DNA from 4 places in the Aliiglaciecola sp. genome. Region 1 is predicted to be linked to each of the others. Evidence: predicted binding sites of a transcription regulator. Region 1 holds the regulator's gene; each other region holds the start of a gene.
The links. The regulator FliA, encoded in region 1, starts transcription of late flagellar genes. The targets are predictions, from matches to a motif close to CTAAAGNTNNNNNNNNNNNNGCCGATA.
Positions count from the first base shown of each region.

Region 2: the regulator FliA is predicted to act here: its motif matches at 1,097-1,123, upstream of ABJV04_RS08230 (flagellin).
Region 3: the regulator FliA is predicted to act here: its motif matches at 1,422-1,448, upstream of ABJV04_RS08215 (flagellin).
Region 4: the regulator FliA is predicted to act here: its motif matches at 947-973, upstream of flgM (flagellar biosynthesis anti-sigma factor FlgM).

Region 1 is NZ_JBDWYG010000041.1:74,933-79,985, reverse strand. It holds gene ABJV04_RS13590 (chemotaxis protein CheA) at 1-232, opposite strand, end outside; gene ABJV04_RS13585 (protein phosphatase CheZ) at 246-1,013, opposite strand; gene cheY (chemotaxis response regulator CheY) at 1,047-1,430, opposite strand; gene ABJV04_RS13575 (RNA polymerase sigma factor FliA) at 1,469-2,200, opposite strand; gene ABJV04_RS13570 (MinD/ParA family protein) at 2,197-3,063, opposite strand; gene flhF (flagellar biosynthesis protein FlhF) at 3,060-4,430, opposite strand; gene flhA (flagellar biosynthesis protein FlhA) at 4,485-5,053, opposite strand, start outside.
Region 2 is NZ_JBDWYG010000033.1:234,055-239,107, forward strand. It holds gene ABJV04_RS08225 (flagellin) at 1-417, shown strand, start outside; gene ABJV04_RS08230 (flagellin) at 1,285-2,109, shown strand; gene ABJV04_RS08235 (flagellar protein FlaG) at 2,200-2,625, shown strand; gene fliD (flagellar filament capping protein FliD) at 2,648-4,108, shown strand; gene fliS (flagellar export chaperone FliS) at 4,122-4,553, shown strand; gene ABJV04_RS08250 (hypothetical protein) at 4,550-4,858, shown strand.
Region 3 is NZ_JBDWYG010000033.1:227,356-232,408, reverse strand. It holds gene ABJV04_RS08220 (flagellin) at 1-103, opposite strand, end outside; gene ABJV04_RS08215 (flagellin) at 468-1,292, opposite strand; gene ABJV04_RS08210 (hypothetical protein) at 1,551-2,480, shown strand; gene flgL (flagellar hook-associated protein FlgL) at 2,488-3,714, opposite strand; gene flgK (flagellar hook-associated protein FlgK) at 3,723-5,053, opposite strand, start outside.
Region 4 is NZ_JBDWYG010000033.1:215,117-220,169, forward strand. It holds gene ABJV04_RS08130 (flagellar protein FlgN) at 105-530, opposite strand; gene flgM (flagellar biosynthesis anti-sigma factor FlgM) at 579-911, opposite strand; gene flgA (flagellar basal body P-ring formation chaperone FlgA) at 1,062-1,793, opposite strand; gene ABJV04_RS08145 (chemotaxis protein CheV) at 1,964-2,890, shown strand; gene ABJV04_RS08150 (protein-glutamate O-methyltransferase CheR) at 2,919-3,755, shown strand; gene flgB (flagellar basal body rod protein FlgB) at 3,861-4,265, shown strand; gene flgC (flagellar basal body rod protein FlgC) at 4,262-4,684, shown strand; gene ABJV04_RS08165 (flagellar hook assembly protein FlgD) at 4,711-5,053, shown strand, end outside.

The DNA of each region.
Region 1 (5,053 bases):
GCATGGTATCAAAAACGTTTTCCGCACCATGACAAATATCTACCAGTTCAGTGAGAGATAAGAATCCGGCACCACCTTTAACAGTATGATACCCGCGAAAAATCGCATTTAATAAATCAGAGTCTTCAGGGTTATTTTCAAGATCAACAAGTTGCTCTTGCAATTGCTCTAATAGTTCACCTGCCTCAACTAAAAAGTCTTGTAGAATTTCTTCGTCAACTTCAAAAGACATGAATACGTTCCCCTTAAAAACCTAGGCTAGACAATAGGTCATCTACATCGTCTTGACTGGTCACCACATCATTTCGCGATTCTGCATCAATAATTGGCCCTTCAGCTTTCACAACATCTGTCTCAGCTTTCGATTTATGAGAACTTTCATCTGCTTTTGCAATTAATGAACTGGTTTCAGAAGCGCCAAACACAGTCAGCATATGAACTAAACTGTCTTCCACTTCTTTTACCAAATCAATCACCCTACGAATGACCTGCCCTGTAATGTCTTGATAGCCCTGTGCCATCAGTATATCGGTCAGCAATCCAGTTAATTTATCTGTATCTTTTGAAGACTGCTCTAATAAGTCATCTAGATCGGTACACAAGGATTTAAATTCTCCCAGTTGTAACTCTCTGGTCATCAACTTTTTCCATTCAGGCAGTAAATTAGTGATGCCTGTATGGAGTTTCTCAGCAATAGGCATGCTCGCTTCCACGGCATCCATAGTGTTATTTGCTGCTTTTTCAGTAGTTTCTAAAACATAATTGAGGCGACTTTGCGCATCAGGAATATCTTCATTAGCTAAATTAGAAATGCGCTCATCAAGTTGAAAGCTGTTAAGAGAATCATGGAGTTGACGGGTTAATTTACCCACCTCAGCAAATAACTCAACAGAATTGGTCAAAGAGGTTTCTTCCAGTAATTCACTGGCAGCCTGATTATCTCCATTTTCCAATAACTCAACTAACTTTCTAGCATCATCAAGAGACATTGGAGCTTTATTAGAGCCGGTCATACAGACACTCCTAACTTCATTAAAGATTAATTATCAGCCAAGTCTCTCAAAAATTTTGTCTAGCTTTTCTTTCAGCGTTGCCGCAGTAAAAGGCTTAACAACGTAACCGTTAACACCAGCTTGTGCTGCCGCTACAATTTGCTCTTTTTTCGCTTCAGCAGTTACCATCAGTACTGGTAAATGTTTTAAACTATCATCTGCGCGTATTGCTTTGAGTAAATCGATGCCTTGCATTCCGGGCATATTCCAATCAGTTACCACAAAATCAAAATCGCCTTGTTGCAACATAGGTAATGCAGTACTGCCGTCATCGGCTTCTTGAACACTGGTATAACCCAGGTCTTTAAGTAAATTCTTGATGATACGTCTCATCGTTGAAAAGTCATCAACAACGAGGATTTTCATATTTTTATCCAAAACTGTCTCCAATGAGGATTAAATCAAATGGTATTTTATTATTCTTCGTTAGCTCGCCAAGATTGCATTTTGCTTTTCAGCTTTAACATGGCTTGGCTGTGAATTTGGCTGACTCTAGACTCACTAACTTCGAGCACTTCGCCAATTTCTCTGAGATTCAACTCCTCATCATAATACAATGACAGTACGATTGCTTCTCGTTCGGGTAAAGTAGTAATAGCATGTGCTAATGCTTTTTGAAATGAGCCTTGTAACAAATCCTGAAATGGCGTATCGCTACCTTTATTTTGTTCAGTAGCAATTACGTCTTCGGTAATTCCTAAATCTTCGATACCGATGATTTTACCGGCGTTAACCTCATTCAACATTTGATGATATTCGGCGAGGCTAACATTCAACTTTTCAGCAATATCTACGTCTCTGGCATCTCGGCCGGTTTCACGCTCAACTTCATTGATAGCCTGGGTAATTGCCCGACCATTTTTATGTACAGACCTAGGTGTCCAGTCGCCTTTACGAATTTCGTCAAGCATGGCTCCGCGAATACGGATACCAGCAAAGGTTTCGAAACTGGCACCTTTAGAACCATCGAAATTTTTTGCAGCTTCAAGTAAACCAATCATGCCAGATTGAATTAAGTCATCCACCAATACACTAGCTGGTAACCTGGCTAATAAATGATGTGCAATACGCTTAACCAAGGAAGCATGTCTTTCTACAAGTTGAGCCAAATCGGCTTGTTGTTGATAAGCTGCTGCCTTTTTAATCACCGTTGTTCACCTACCGCTTTTTCGGCAACAAGTTGTTCCAGGAAGAACTCTAAATGTCCACCGGGTTGATTAGGAATGGGCCAATGCATCGCTCTATCTGCAAGCCCTTTAATGGCGATAGATGCCGGAGAACCAGGGAATGCATCAACGATAGCTTTTTGCTTTCGCACTGAGCGACGAATATTTTCATCGTAAGGCACAGTGGCAACGAGCTCTAAAGCAACATCAAGAAAGCGATTGGTGACTTTAGATAACTTAGCAAAGAGTTCTTGTCCTTCGCGCATGTTGCGCACCATATTGGCGACAATTTTAAAGCGAAATACACCATGTTCTCTATTCAGTAACTTAATCAGTGCATATGCATCAGTTAGTGATGTGGGTTCATCACACACCACCATCATAATATCTTGAGATGCCCGAGAAAAGCTCAACACCATGTCGGAAATACCCGCAGCGGTGTCTACAATCAGCACATCTATATCGGTACGTAATTCACTAAAAGCACGAATTAATCCAGCATGTTCGGTTGGACTAAGCTCGGTCATTGATTGGGTACCTGAGGTTGCTGGCGCAATAAGTATGCCATGTGGGCCCACAACTAAGACTTCATCCAATGTACACTCACCAGATAAAACATGGGAAAGGTTTTTTTCTACTCGCAAGCCTAACATTACGTCTACGTTTGCCAACCCTAAGTCAGCATCTAGCACCATAACGCGCTTGCCCATTTTAGCCATTGAAATAGCCGTATTTAAGGTGATGTTAGTTTTACCAACTCCACCTTTACCGCCGGTTACCGCAATAACTTTAATTAATCGAGATTGATTCATTCGTCTTAAGCTTCTCGCTTGGTCGTCGATCATATTGCTAATGCCGATTTTTTCTGTTCTGACTTAGCAGTATGGATCAAACCATATTTTTTATAAAGCTTAGCCGCCGCAGAGATTAAAAACTTCGCATCTGCTACTTTAATATCTTCAGGGACACGTTGCCCATCCGTTAAATAACTTACAGCTAGCTTGTGTTCAATTGCTACACTCAACGCTTCTCCGAGACTATAACTCTCATCGAGCTTGGTTAAAATACATCCCTGCAAATCAATTGCGCTAAATGCGCTAAGAGTATGTTCCAACACTTTATATTGAGCATTGGCTTGAATTACAACATACTTCTTGATGTTAGCACATGAATGTTGATTTAAGGTATCTAACTGCTTGATTAATCGAGAATCTCTTTGTCCAAAACCAGCAGTATCGATTAGTACCAAACGTTTGTTGCGTAGTTGAAAGAGTATATCTGACAATTCTTCTGCATTTTGTGCTTTTTTTACGCTACAGCCAATAATTTTTCCATAAGTGGCCAATTGTTCAAAAGCGGCAATCCGATATGAGTCAATTGTTACCATAGCAATTTGATCTGCACCATACTTTTGAGCAGCTCTAGCAGCCAACTTAGCAATAGTAGTGGTTTTTCCGGTACCCGTAGGACCAACTAAAGCAACCACTCCTTTATCTGCCAGAATAGCATTACCTGTGGTTTGAATTCGATTAGACAATAGTTTAAGTAAAAATAACCAAGCTTGCCGTTCATCGGCGTTCTCTGGTGTATATGAGACTATGTCGTCAGCAATTTGACTACTAATCCCCATATCCATCAATCTTGAGGTTAAATAGCCATGCATTGGGTGCGCACTTTGACGCTCTTGTTTAAGTAAACCTGAGACTTGAAATTGGAGTACATTGCGCAACGAGTTTAATTCGCTTTTTAGTTCATTTATCGCAGAATCAGATACGCTTTCAGGGGCTGAGTGTTGTTGCCTATTTACATTATTCGTCACTTGATGATTATCAGCATACTGCGATTCAGAGGCATTTGCAGAAGCTTGTTTTTCAAGTAACTCTCGTAAGCTGTCTGGTCCAGAGTCACCAATAATTTCGCTCAAACTCGGTACCTTTTGCGTTGCTGCACGGGCACTTTGCGGCTGAGCATCTTTTGCATTGCCTGCTCCAGCATGCATTGACATAGATGCCGTTTTGTTTTCACTAGCAAATTTACTTCTTTGATTAGGTTCGCTAATAGCTTCCGGCTTGGCTTGGTCGTAGGCCGCTACAATTTCAATGCCTTCGGAAGTTTTCTTGTTGGACATAATGACCGCATCACCACCAAGTTCTTTTTTTACTTGGTTAAGCGCATCGCGCATATCTTTTCCAATAAATCGTCTAATTTTCACATTGTTCCCCAAAGAAGCATTTGGTCTGGTTTAAATAAATTAGTTTGTGCCATTTTATTGACCCACTGCACTTACAATTCGAATTTGTTTGTCGCTTGGTATTTCTTGATAGGAAAGTACGTGCAATCCCATCACTGAGTGTTTGAAGAACTTTGATAACACCGGTCTCAGCATGCCTGAAGTAAGCAAAACAGCTGGTTCACCTTCTAGTTCTCTTTGCTGTGAAGCTTCAGTTAAGGACGTTTGCAATTTTTCGGCCAACCCGGGTTCTATTCCGGCACCATCTTCTCCACCGGCTTGTAATGATTGATGCAGCATCTGCTCTAGATCAGGTGCCAAGGTAATAACAGGCAATTCTTGTTCGTTATTATTGATTTCCTGCACTATTAAACGTTTCAAGGATATTCTGACGGCAGACACCAACACATCTGGATCTTGAGTTTTAGGACCATATTCGCAAAGGGTTTGTACGATACTGCGCATATCACGAATGGGCACACCTTCATAAAGTAAGGTTTGCAGTACTTTCACTACGGTACTCAAAGGTAAAACTTCTGGTACTAAACCTTCAACTAATTTAGGACTGTTTTTAGCCAGCATATCGAGCAATTGTTGTACTTCTT
Region 2 (5,053 bases), on a different contig from region 1:
TTGGATGGTTTTTATTCAGCTAAGTTTCTAGTTGGCGCTAACGCTGGCCAAACTATCAGTGTCAATATTTCTCGCTCCGGTGGGTTCGGCACTTCAGGCTTATTCGCTGGTTACAATATTTCGGTGGCATCTGAAGCTCAGGCGTCAGCGGCGTTAACCAGAGTAAGCCAAGCGATTTCGATTATTGATGCTAAACGGGCTGATTTAGGGGCAATACAAAATCGCTTCCAATCGACAATTCGTAATTTAAGTAATATATCTGAGAACGTATCAGCGGCAAGATCCCGTATTAGAGATACAGATTTTGCCACAGAAACGGCAAGTCTTACCCGCGCTCAAATTTTACAGCAGGCCAATTTGACGGTGTTATCTCAAGCCAATCAAAGGCCCCAGGCAGCGTTGCAGTTACTAGGGTAATATTAGAAAACAAAGAACTAAATTTCTGAGGGTAGGAAATGAGAGGCCAACCCAGAGGCACATTGGAAATGTGTCTAGATAGGCCAAGGATGGCGGTGGTGTCGGCACCACCTAAATAAAAAGCCGACTAACAGGACTGAGAGTGTAGAAGTTTGGTTGAGAGGCCAGTATTCATTCTCTAACCCTGCCAGCCGGACAGAAACAGTATTTGCTCGTACTCCTAACGTGAGCAAGTTGGCCAGGTCATTTGATCTGGCCTTTTTTTATTCTTATTGCCAAAAAAATGGCTTTTCTAATTTGTCTCACGTTTATACCTGATTACTTAGCAATCGCTGTGCCAAAACTCGCTCAAGTCTAAATTTGAAATATTCAAAGTATCAAACACATGTAAATAACAACAAAGTAATATTACTCAGTTGGCGATCACCTACGTTAAGTAAATCGCATTTAGCGTTTGTTCCTTGAGGTGACTCTGACTCAATGGGCAATATTTAGTTCAAACCATGTAAATGGGCGTTGAATAATAAACATTCGGCTCTCTATATAAAACCAGCCTGAACACCTCTTTATCTCCTGCTATTCACTTATCTTTTTAAAATAAATATTCATTATTTTTCGACTTGGTTTTAAAGGTGTTATTTATCAATGACTTATAAATTATAAAAAAATAATAAAAAAACTAAAGATCTTCAAGGTGTGGTCGATAACATTAGTTGAGGGAAATTCTTTTTAAAGAATTTTAAGTTGAGAATGGGTAGAGGTGCCGATTCTCAATAAAAGAGAGGTGGCTTTCAAGGAATATTTCTTGGAGGTCAAATTTGAGGCGAATTACCTTATCAGTTAATAGGTAGTTCTCAGGAGGTAAATATGGGTTTATATGTAAACACCAATGTGTCGTCTTTGAATGCTCAGCGTCAGTTGTTTGATTCAGGACAGGCACTTAGCACATCATTTGAAAGATTGTCGTCAGGCTTTCGTATTAACCGAGCAGCAGATGATGCGGCCGGTTTACAAATCTCAGACCGTCTTACAACTCAAGTAGAAGGTCTTAACCAAGCAGTTCGTAATGCCAACGATGCTATTTCGTTAGCACAAACGGCTGAAGGAGCCTTAGGTGAGGTAACATCTTCTTTGCAACGTATCCGTACCTTAGCAGTACAATCGCAAAATGGTATCAATACATCTGCTGACCGTTTAGCACTGCAAAAAGAAGTATCAGCGTTGAAAACGGAAATTTCACGTATTTCTACCGATTCACAATTCGCCGGTGTAGATATCCTTAAAGGATCATTTTCTGCAGCGTTTCTAGTAGGTGCCAATGGTGGCCAAACTATTTCAATTAACTTATCTCGCTCTGGCGGGTACGGTTCATCAGGTTTGAACATAGGTTCATTATCAGTTGCTACTATTAGTGGTGCATCTGGAGCCTTGACTTCAATTGACAATGCTATCTCTACTGTTGGTGCGGTCAGAGCTGATTTGGGTGCATTGCAAAACCGCTTCCAATCAACTATTCGTAACCTGAGTAACATTTCAGAAAATATTGCTGGTGCTCGTTCACGTATTCGTGACACCGACTTTGCAACTGAAACAGCTGAACTAACTCGAAATCAAATTGTTCAACAGGCATCTTTGTCTGTACTTAGCCAAGCAAATCAACGACCTCAATCGGCGTTGTCTTTGTTAGGATAATTTGATTAGCTTTTAAAGGTTAGTCTATCAATGATAATGCCACTATACTTATATGGTTAGTGGCAAATTGCTTTGAAGTGGAGGTGAAAGATGGATGTTAATTTTTCACAGTATGGCCAGAATTTTGCACAGCAAGAATTAACAACGCCGGTTTCTGTAAACGAATCTGAACAAAGTCAGCTCAGAAATGAACAAAAGTCGGTGGCAGAGTCTGCGCAAAATGATCAAGAAAATCAGAGACAGGCCGATAACAACGTATTAATCAATGAAGATTCTATAAACATTGAAAGTGCGGTTAGCGAAATCAGTGATTTTCTGCAGACTTCTAATCGTCAACTATCGTTTTCTGTTGATGAAAAGAGTGAAAGGCAAGTTGTTAAAGTAACAGATTCAGAGTCAGGGGAAGTAATAAGACAAATACCCACTGAAGAGGTTCTTGCTTTATCTGAGAAAATCAAAGATCTCCAATCTGACGTAGGCAGCGCAGTAGGAGTATTGTTTAACAAGCAAGCTTAAATTTTTATTAAAGAGGTTCGTCATGACAATCCAATCATTAGGTGTAGGCTCAGGGTTGGCTTTAGATGATTTAGTCACCCAATTAATTGCAGCTGAAAGGGAGCCGAAACAGGCTCGCTTGGACGAAAAAGAAGAGTCACTTGATGCAGAGATTTCTGGTATTGGCCAGTTAAAATCTAAAATGAGTGATTTTCTGGACACCGTTGATGAATTGCGTAATGACAACCAACTCCAAGGGCGTGAGCCTGCTATTACTAATCCTGACGAATCAATTGAGCCTTTTACTGCTGAAGCAGCTAATAGTGCTGTCAAAGGCGAATATCAGATTGCCGTTACTCAGTTAGCCAGCGGTAGCAGGTTAGAAACGGCTGATGCTGTGGATGGCGGATTTAATGAAAGTACTGATTCTGTTTTGTCATCGGGTAGCGGTAGTTTAACGTTTAAGATTGACAGCACTGGCGATAGTTTCAATATTAATGTTTCTGCAGGTCAAACCTTACAACAATTGGCGAATGCCATTAATAGCTCCGATGATAACTTTGGTGTAAACGCCAGTATCATCGATACAGGTACTGCCGATGGCGGTGCTAAGCTTGTTTTCAGCTCAACCACTACGGGTGAGGGGAACGATTTAATCATTGTTAATAATGATGACTTGGCTGACCTAAACCGTGTGTCAACCACAGATTCAACAGAATCGGTTTCTTATTTAGACCCAATTGTGAGTGCGCAAAATGCAAAAGCCACCATTGATGGTATCGCTGTTGAGTCATCCACCAACGAATTTGAAAATACCATATCGAGTGTTTCTTTTGAGGCATCTGCGGTTTCTTCAAAAGACTCTTTGGGGGAATTTCAAACCTCTACTCTACAAATCGGTTACGACACTGAAGGTTTAGATAAAAAAATCAGAGACTTTGTCGATAACTTTAATGCGTTGGCCAAAGAGATTGAGACACTTACCAAATATGGTACCTCTGAGCTTGAAGATGATGGCGCTTTAGCCGGAGACTTTATGGCACGTAGTATCACCTCTGGGCTATCGAGTATCATAGGTTCTAGTGTTAGTTCTTCCGCCCTTGGTGGGTTATTTGCCATAGGTGTTGAACTTAACTCTGATGGTGAGTTAGAAATTTCCGATTATGATGAGTTTGGTTTGGGAAGTGGTGAAGACCGACTCGCAGAAGCCCTGGAAGATAATTTTGACGATATAGCTGCATTGTTCACCGATGAAGATGAAGGAATTGCGGCCCGTTTGTATGATTATACTAAAGAATATACCACCTTCAGTGGATTGTTAGCCACACGAGAGAGCTCTATAAAAGATGAAAAGGATCAACTCTCTGACGAGCGGGAACAATTTGAACTTCGTATGTTGAGTTTCGAAGAGATTTTACGAGCAAAATATTTAAATCTAGACCAGACCGTTACCCAATTGAATCAAACTGGTAATGCATTAATGGCATCACTTGGGCAGGTATAAGGAGCAGTAAATTATGGCACTTAAAGGTATTAATGCCTACAAAAAAGGCAATTTGAAACAAGACGTGGCATCCGCCGATCCCCACAAAATTACCTTAATGTTAATGCAAGGTGCGTTGGATCGCATGGCTTACGGTAAAGGGTGTATAGAGCGCAAAGACTTTGAAGGTAAGTCAGATCACCTGTCTAGAGTTTCAGCAATCTTAATGAACTTAAGAGATACCTTAGATTTAGATATTGGTAGTGAAGTGAGTCAAAATTTATTTAATTTATATGATTATATGATTCAACGTGTCACAGATGCGAATATTCAGAATGACTTGAACATAATGGATGAAGTGATTAACCTAATGCTACCAATTAAAAATGCTTGGGCGAGTATTCCTGAAGATGCAAAACAAGAAGCTTATGAAGCGCAAAGGCAAAAACGTTCTGCTGTCGTGTGAATAAATTAAATCTTAGTCATCAATACACTCCTGACAATCTTGATAATGTTAATAAGCAACTCGAAACAGTATTAAGCAGTGACGAACTCGATGATAAGTTGCTGCGGCAACTTATTAGCCAACGTGATGAGATAGTGACAGAGCATATTAAGTCACTTGATAAAAATACTGAAAAATTGTTTTCTACTAGTGAATTGGAAGTTAATCAAAGACTTTCAACTATCATCGAGGCCCAGCTCGCAGATTCTTTAAAGCAGCTAACAGGGTTAATTCGAGGCAAAAAAATAGTCGATAAATATAAATAATCTATCCCTAGTCCTCATCGTCATAAGTGATATAAGCTAAACTTTTCGTTAGCACCTTCTTACAAACCAATTTCTTTAGCACTTATAATTCTCTAAGTTACTGTTAATTAAATCATTGCCAGTTCCCGGGAATGGAAATTGCTTGATACTAATAAATAAAGGTATAGTTTCAAAACTTTGACGTTTTTAGTGGCT
Region 3 (5,053 bases), on a different contig from region 1:
CAGAGGACAAGCGTTCAAACGCAGTACTTAGATTATTGTTCGACGTGAATAGCTGACGACTAGCATTCAACGACGACACATTAGTGTTGACGTATAAAGACATTTTTTTCTCCTAACGATTTAAGCAATCCGCCAAACCTATTATTATTATTAGTGGTTTTTGCGGTGATTCTAAGTGCGCTATTATTAGTTTTATTACGTCACTTATTTGGGCGTGTACTTATTATTTTTTTATTTTGTACATCACTCTTGAAATCTTTATCGAACAGGATCGAGAAATTCTTTAGACTATTTTCTAACTAAATATTAATTCCTATATTTTTCAAACGTTTAGGTTAAGAAAAAAGCCGACTAAATTAGCCGGCGAAGCGCTCTTACGTTAGGAGGGAAAGAGCGCACTCTCTACGTTTTGGGCCATTAAATACAGATTCACTACCTCCTGGCTTTAATTTCCCAATCGTATTCTATTAACCTAGAAGCTGAAGCGCTGACTGTGGACGCTGATTAGCCTGAGACAAAACAGTTAAACTGGCTTGTTGGATAATCTGGTTACGTGTCAATTCAGCTGTTTCAGTTGCGAAATCTGTATCACGAATACGTGAACGAGCGCCTGAAACGTTTTCAGAAATGTTACTTAAGTTTCTGATTGTAGATTGGAAACGGTTTTGCAGGGCACCTAAATCGGCACGTACAGCTCCAACAGTAGAAATTGCAGCAGTAATTTCTGTTAACGCGGCAGATGCAGAAGCAATGCTAGCAACTGAAGTTCCAGCAATACCTAGCCCTGAAGCTCCAAAACCACTGGTTCTAGACAAATTAACAGAGATAGTTTGGCCACCGTTAGCACCTACTAGGAATGCCGCTGAAAACGCGCCATTTAGGATGTCAACGCCAGCGAACTGTGAAGTAGTAGCAATACGTGAAATTTCAGTTTTAAGGGCTGAAACTTCTTTCTGAAGCGCTAAACGGTCAGCAGAGGTATTGATACCATTCTGTGATTGAACAGCTAGAGTACGGATACGTTGAAGTGAAGATGTTACTTCGCCTAACGCGCCTTCAGCGGTTTGCGCTAAAGAAATCGCATCATTTGCGTTTCGCACAGCTTGGTTAAGACCTTCAACCTGGGTGGTTAAACGGTCGGTGATTTGCAAACCAGCAGCATCATCCGCTGCACGGTTTATACGGAAACCAGAAGACAAACGCTCAAAAGACGTGCCTAAACGGTTAGATGAATCAAATAATTGACGTTGCGCATTCAAAGACGAAACGTTGGTGTTAACGTATAATCCCATGGGATATCTCCTACACTCTCAGTCCAGCGTTTCGCTGGCAACCGATAAAAATCGGTGGTTAAAAAACACATTCAAGAACATCAATCTTAGTCAAAACTAGATCGGTGTTACTGGCTCTCTCAGATAGGGTATCGACGGATTAAAAAATCCCTTTAACTAAATTTTGCCGTTTTTTATAAAAACGGCAAAAAATTTCCGCTTTGCAATATGTAATTATTTGAGATTCAATAGATTTTTCGACAAAAATAATTTTTAAAAATGATGATTAATTGGACTAATTCGATTTGGAAAACCTCGAAACACAGCGCATTTACTGATCTGTGTGCCTTTGCAGGCAAACTATTTGTTAGTTTTAGAGAAGCCTCTGATCATATGAGCAAGGATGGCGATATACGTATTGTCATTTGCGACTTAGATGGTAAAAAAATTAACAGCGTGAGTGTGAAAATGGCGAACTGTGATTTGCGAGATCCTAAATTAACCGTCATGCCCGATGGTAAATTACTGATGAACGCCTACGCTCGCTGTTACGATAAAAAAGGCAAATGGTTGCATAGCCGTTCACTATGTTGGTTTTCTCAAGATGGGTTAAGCTGGTCCTCGCATCATTGGTTTGCAGAAAAGAACTGGTGGCTTTGGCGCATTCGTTGGCAAGATGAACAAGCCTATGGGTTTGCCTACAAACGAGCTCAACAACAACTTAATCTGTATAAAGGCAACCCGTTACGCACTTTTGAGTGTTTTAAAACTGACGCACTTAGTTTAGCCAGTAATGGCCTCGGCTATCCTAATGAAAGTGATTTGTGTTTTAGCCAAAACGGTAATGCCTATGCAGTGGTTCGCAGAGATGCTGACACTTTCACTGCTCAATGGGGAGTTGCAAAACCACCTTACACAGCGTGGCAATGGTTTGATTTAAAACAGTACATTGGTGCGCCTGTGATTTTGCAAGTCGATGCAAATACGATTTTAATTTGTGGCAGAGCTTGGCTAGCTGGAAAATTCAAAACTGCACTTTGGAAAATTGACATAGAAACGAAAAAGTTAACACTACAAATTGTGTTACCTTCAGGTGGCGATTGCAGTTATGCAGGGATGATAAAAAGTGAGCAAGGAATATATATTAGTTATTACTCCAGTCACATTGATAACCAAAGCCACATATATTTAACCCATCTCGATCTGTAAAATAAATTTAGATGTAATCGAACAGGGTTAGCCCAGTTACTCTTGAAAAAGTAGCTTGGGCAGCTTGCAAAGCGGTTTCTTGTTTACTTAATTCAGATATTGCTTCGGCATAATCCACATCTTCAATATTTGCCCGAGCTGTTTTATTGGCTATTTCAAGATCCAAATTTGATTCGTAAACTGACTCGGCAACATTCAAACGGCCGCCCAAAGATGAGGTTGCATTGGCTAACGACTTAGAACCGTTATCTATACCAATCAATGCGTCGGCAATTGCCTCACTAAGTTCCTTATCACTTAAATCACCAGCATTAAGGGCCACATAAAAGTTATTTAACGTTTCAGCTATATTATTTTTTTCTGGCTTGTTTAATTCAAAATCAAAGGTATCCCCTACACTCCCTTCAACATTAAATTCAATACCGTTGAAAACGAAAGGTTCACCAGAGGTGAAATTGACCGTGCCAATGGTTTCTCCAGTACCTACATTATCAATCTGAACTTGGTTGCCAGCAATGATAGTCGCTTGAAACTGATTATTAGCTGGTGTGACTGCATCGTAATTATTTTCATGAAATTTGTCGAAGGCAGCCTGTTCAGTAATAACGGATGAAATTGATTCTAGTCCACTGTCTCCTGAAACCGTAAAATTGAGTCTAGCTAAAACATTTTCAAATACAGTCTTTCCAGAGCTGTTCGCTTGAATATTGAGTGCATCTGATACTTGGATTTGCTTCACACCATCATCACCAGAAAAAGTATATTTTTCGCCTGTTGCTGATGGATTATAGGTAAACGCTTCGGTTTGCGATTGATATCCAGCAAAAATATATTCGCCATTGGAGTTTTGCGTATTCATCAAACTGAATACTTCGTCTCGAATAGCGCCTATTTCAATTCCGATGGCTTCTAAGTCAGACTCGTCGTAAACACCATTGCCTGATTGAATCATTAATTGACGCGCTTTATCCAGTGCATCGTTAATATTGCTAAGAACAACCTCTTCTTGCTGCAATGAATTGGTCAGTAAATCATTATTACGCTTATATTGGGTAATTTTGTCTAAATCTTCTGTGAGCCTAACAACTTGTGCAGCCCCTACAGGATCATCCGATGGGCGCAACAACTTTTTCCCCGAAGAGAGTTGTTGTTGAACATCAGACAAGGTTCCCTGATTTTGCGTGATTGTATTAATACTGCGGTCATACAACTGATTTGTGGATATTCTAGCCATAGTACAATTTACCTTGTAGCACTATAAATGGTGTCAAATAATTCGCTTGCGGTAGTTAATATTCTAGCCGCCGCCGCATAGGTCTGTTGGAAGCGGATTAAATTTGCCGCTTCTTCATCTAAATTAACCCCAGAAACTGACTGAAACCAATCGCTGGACTGAGTCTGCATAGCTTGAGCTGCCTGCATGGATATATTTGCTGAGGCCGTCTTAGCCCCAATGTCACTAACAATATTGGCGTAGGACTCGTGGAATGTAATCAAATTTCCACCACCATTATTGTTTTGCTGCATGATATCCACATCTTGTAAGCCGGCTAACTTTAGACCATTACGGTTATCATCCACACCATCGGTATTGTATGCAATGGTAAACTGGTCACCAGCAACAGGCGTTCCTTGTAAACTAAAATCATAGCCGGGAAAATCGGCCAACGCTGAAAATGGCCAACCGGCATCACTTGCCGCTTGTTCCATTATATTATTGTAGTCAGTAACCCCAGAAACCACGACCAACGACACACCGGCTTCATCGAAAATTTCAAACTCGGATTCACTATTAAACACAAGACTCGCAGGGCTACCCGCAACAAAACCGCCACTGCCGTCAAAAGCAGATGCCATGGGATCGGTCAACGTACTATCAACAAAGGTATTGGTAATTGAGGATGCCGTTAACTGTGCATCCCCTAAATTATCCAAATTACTATCGACACGAAATGGTGAGGCTAAAGCAATATCCTCGGGGCGTGTCATGATAACTTCGATTGATTGTGCGGTGCTTTTAGTGGGTTGAAATAAATATCTATCCCCTACAGCATAACTGTCGCCATTGGGGATCTCTATTTCAAGACCACCCAGTACTTCGGTAAATGTACCCGCTTGTGCTTCGATACCCGTATAGGTTTGCGATAATGTATTTCCATCAATATCAGTCACATATGAACCATCTGGATTGACTAAGGTGACGCTAATATCAACAGTGTCTGGACTGCCTGGCGTTGTCCCAGTGATTTCCACTAGATAATCAGCCGCGGTAATTTTGCTCGCGCCATCTTCAGTCATTCTAGCGTTCATTGTTAACGATAGATCAGAGTTGGCCGAATAGTTTAGCCCTTGAAATTCAGGGGTAGAAAAGATATTACCGCCAAGTTGTTCATCATAGTCCATCCCCAAACGATTCTGCTGATTGATAGCGCTGGTTAAGGCCATTGAAATTTGTCCGAGTTCCCGCTGACCTTCAGCTAAAACCTCGTCCCGATAACGAAATAAACCGCCTAATTGACCACCTAAGTTTTGCTCGGGAAGTTTGAGCGTCGTGGGTTTTCCCGTACTGGCTA
Region 4 (5,053 bases), on a different contig from region 1:
AACCCTCTGTGAGCTAATTCAAACGATGAACTAACCTAATCAGGTTAGTTTCATTTGGTCGGATAAATTAAGGGCTGTCTGCCTAGCTAATTCAAAAAAAGAATCTAAGCCGTTACACTCTTGCCAGATGAGCCGCCTTTGGGTTTGCCGCTTTTGTCGTATGTCATGGTTTCTTTTGCACGGGACTCTAATAATAAACTGCGCAGATGTTGTAGACGCAACTGACCTTGTTCTACTGCTTTTTGATTGATCTCTGTTCTGAATTTACATTGAGATAAAGACTGATTAATTTTATCAAACAAATCTTTAATCTCTTGTTCAGCTGCCCAATCGGGATGTTTTTCAACTTGTTGTTCGATGGTTTTGTCGGTAACGGCAATGGCTTCTAATAATGCAGATTTGTCATTAATAACAGTCGTTAACGATTCAGCATCTCTGGTGCCGATCAAATGAAGTTCAGACTCAAGTAACACTGTCAGTGAGTCAAGTTGTTGTTTTTGCTTTTCTAGGAGGGTAATTAGGTTATTCATTTAGCTTTACTTTTATTGTGAGAAGCTAAACCAATCTGGCATTAAATTCTAATCTTTAATGCCAAATACTTGAGCTTCGAGTTTGCTAATTTTTTGCGCTAAAACATCAGGATTAACGCGATACTCACCATTCTGGATGGCTTTTTTCAATTTGTCGACCTTTTCCTGATTAACCGGAGTGTCAGTTGATTTCTTTTGCACTTGGCTAAGCTGCTGTGCAGATTGGGTCAAGGATACAGAATCCTGCCTTGGAGCTGCCGCAGACTTTGATTGTTGCGCTGCAGATTGCGCAGTCGCTTGATTCTGAGATTGTTGTTGATTCAACCTCTGATTCTCAAGTTGTGGCTTTTGATTTCCACTGTTTACATTGTTAATTGCCATAATGACCTCGAATACCTAATTTACCTCACTTATCTTATCGGCCGTAACTTTACGATCTTTAGTGAAATTTGGAAATAAACTAAATATTTTTCAGATAAGTTCAAACAGTCGCTATTACGCTGTAATAATCGACAGTTTACGCTAAATATATTATATCTGCACAACTACTTGATGGGTATTTATAACCTGTGCATGTACGACTCTTTTCGATTTACTGTTCTTGACTGCAATGGTATCGCCCAAATTGCCATCTTGTTGAGCAATTCCCTTAGTTTTTATACTGACTCCACCCGTATTAGCAGTAATCAGAATACTGTCTCCTTTGCACACAAAACACAGTTGACCGGGAACCACGGGTTGACCAGGACGACTACGCTTCTTCATACGTGCGCCTACAACCGTATTTATCTGGGAAAAAGTGCTGGTGCGTATAAGGTTTTTATCTAACATTACAACTCTGACATCATCTTCGTTTAAAACCGTACCGGGGCTGACAGAGGTTGTAAGTACTACCACAGGCTGAACACGTGTAGCTTTTACCATCATATAAAGATACCAATTGGTTTCTTCACAACTAGCTCTTACTGTTATATTACTTTGCGCCAAGGCTTCTTTACTTGCAGAAATGGTGAATGGCACAGGGCAGTGAGGGATGACGATTCGTTCATCCAAAGGCATTGCTTTTATGGTTAAATTATCATCACTTACTTGTGTATATTGTTTCAACTCAGTTTTGACGTAGTTTTCCACTGCGTGACTTAGTTGTTGTTTGGACGTATCAATATCACTAGACTGTGCAGCAAATGCATTATCTAGAGCCGAAGTAACAATGAAAATAACACTAAGTAATTTAGTCGTTGTATGTTTTGTCGATATTTTCATGTTCAGGTGCCGCCGTTTTGTCTATGCTTATTAATTCATTAAGCAAACAAAGATAAGCGTCAAAATTCAGTCACAAAAACCTGTTTTGGCGCTACTATTAGTTAAACTTGCTTTTTCTGATAGGGATAACGCAACAATTGTGCCTATTTTAAATTTTATTGGGGTGGTATATGTCGGGAATTCTTGACTCAGTTAATCAACGAACGCAAATAGTTGGTCAAAATCGGCTTGAGTTATTGTTATTCAGGTTAAACCGCAGACAACGATTTGGCATTAATGTGTTCAAAGTTCGTGAAGTACTGCAATGCCCGCAATTAACGTCAATACCTAGACAAAACCCACTTATTAGAGGCGTGGCTCATGTTCGAGGTCAAACAATATCAGTGATTGATCTAAGCATGGCAACCGGTGGTAAAAAAATAGAAAATATCAGTAGTGCCTTTATTATTATTGCCGAATACAATCGTTCTGTGCAGGGGTTTTTAGTGGGCTCCGTTGAGCGTATTATTAATACCAATTGGGACGCTATTATGCCTCCTCCCCAAGGTACCGGAAAAGCCAGCTATTTGACGGCTGTAACCGAAGTTGATGATGAGCTCATTGAAATTCTTGACGTCGAAAAAATTCTTAATGAAATATCACCTCTAAAAACTGAAGTGAGTGAAGATTTAGCTGCCGATTTAAATATGTCGGATTCTCCTGCAAATGATAAAATCATTTTTATCGCAGATGATTCCGCGGTAGCGAGGAGTCAAGTTAAAAAAGCGCTTACGGCGTTGGGATTGAATATTGAAGTGGCTAAAAACGGACTTGAAGCCCTTAATCGTTTGAAAGAAATTGCAGCAGAAACCGGCGATGTTACCGATAAAGTAGGGGTGTTGGTGTCTGATATAGAGATGCCAGAAATGGATGGCTATACCCTAACAGCGGAGATCAAACACACTCCAGAGCTGAGTAAGCTTAAAGTCGTTTTGCATACATCCTTAAGCGGTGTTTTTAATCAAGCAATGGTGCAAAAGGTGGGGGCAGATGATTTTATCGCTAAATTCCACCCCGATGAATTAGCTTCTGCTGTGCAAAAGTGGTTTAACAAATAAAGCGTTACTATACGACGGAAGTTAATATTTGAAATTAGATCAATTAACGCCTCATGAACTTTCAGAGTTTGCTCATTTTTTAGAGCGTCAGTGCGGTATTGTATTAAATGAGCAAAAAGGCTATCTGGTTTATAGTCGCCTTGGTTCATTAGTTCGTCAGGAAAACCTAACGAGCATTTCTGAACTCCTTAATATCATTTATAAAAGCAATTCCAGCAAAATGCGTGAAAAGGTGGTTGACGCAATGACCACTAATGAAACCTTATGGTTTCGTGACAAGTACCCCTTTGAAATTCTAAGTCAAACATTACTAAGCCAGTTTGCTAATGCGAACCGCAAAGTAAGAATTTGGAGCGCTGCCTGTTCTTCTGGACAAGAGCCCTATTCCATAGCGATGTGCATTCATGAATACAAAAGGAAACACCCTAGGGCGTTTCCATATGGAGTGGAGATAGTCGCTACAGATATATCAACCCAAATGCTCGAAAGAGCTAAAACAGGTAAGTTTGATAGTATTTCAATTAGCAGGGGGTTAGCCGAAGAGCGTAAAAACAGGTTTTTTAGGGCCGTAGACAATAACCATATGCAATTGGGCAAAGAGATTGTTTCTATGGTGAATTTCCGTCCTCAGAATCTGTTAAACAGTTATTCTGCCTTGGGACGTTTTGACGTGGTTTTCTGTCGAAATGTGCTTATTTATTTTTCCTTAGACAACAAGCGGAAAATACTGCAACAAATTGCCGCTTGCCTGCAAAACGATGGAGTTTTATTTCTCGGAGCATCAGAATCCATCGCAGGTTTAAACCAACTGTTTAGCTTGGAACGTAATAATCCAGGTATCTTCTATATTAAAAAAAGCATTTAATACAACACCTTACACTTTTCTTCCCCGTCACTTACGAATCTAGATAATTGTCTTGGCATAGCCCTTGCTAAATTTTTCTCAAGCGAGTTTTAAGTTGAGAACAGTATGGCAATTAGTCTTGATAAATTAACCGGGTTTCATAGCCGAGCAATGCAGGTTAGAACCGATACCATGGAAGTAATTTCAGGTAACTTAGCAAACGCTAATACTCCTGGTTACAAAGCGCGTGGCGTTGATTTTCAAAAGGCCATGCAATCGGCCAATCAAGATCGGCAGCAAAATATGACCCGTACTCACGAAAAGCATTTCGAAGGGGCAATGCAGTCTCAAGCAAGTATTGAGTTTCGAGTTCCATTGCAGCCTGATACCGGCGACGGTAATACCGTAGAAGTACAAGCTGAACGTAATGCTTTTTTGGAAAACGGTATGCGTTATCAAGCAAGCATACAATTTTTGAATGGCAAGATTAAAGGTATGAAGAAAGCATTAGCTGGAGGGCAAAGCGGATGAGTTTATTTAGGGTTATGGACATTGCTAGCACTGGCATGAGTGCCGAAAGTGTTCGGTTAAATACAACTGCCAGTAATATTGCCAACGCAAATAGCGTTAGCAGTAGTTATGACGCAACTTACAAGGCTCGCCATCCAGTTTTCGCAGCTGAGATGCAACGAGCGACAGAAGCACAGTCACAAGGCTCAGGTGTGCAAGTACTTGGCATAGTAGAAAGTCAAAAGCCACTACAGATCGAATACAGCCCAGGCCACCCAATGGCAGACAGCAATGGCTATATTTACAAGCCAAATGTGAATGTGGTTGAGGAAATGGCAGACATGATGTCAGCATCAAAATCGTATGAAACTAATGTTCAGTTGGCAGACACTACCAAACGTATATTTAGACGTGTGTTGCAACTTGGTCAGGGTCAATAAATCACTGATTTAGTGAGGAAAGTAACGTGGAAATATCAAAAACAACAGGATTAGACGCTAACCTGTATGTACAAGAAGAAACCGTGCCAATTGATGATGGCAGTAATGAAAGGTTAAGTCAGGAAGACTTTTTCTCTCTACTTACCGAGCAGTTGGCGAATCAAGATCCCACTAAACCTGTGGACAATGATCAGATGGTATCGCAAATGACTAGCTTCAGTATCTCTGAAGGCATAGATTCATTGAATACAAAATTTACTGAGTTTGCTACTAGCATGTCTTCAAATCAAGCGCTGCAAGCATCAAGCCTTATAGGTCAAGATGTTTTATTGCAAGGTAATGTTGGACATTTGAGTGATACCAGTACCG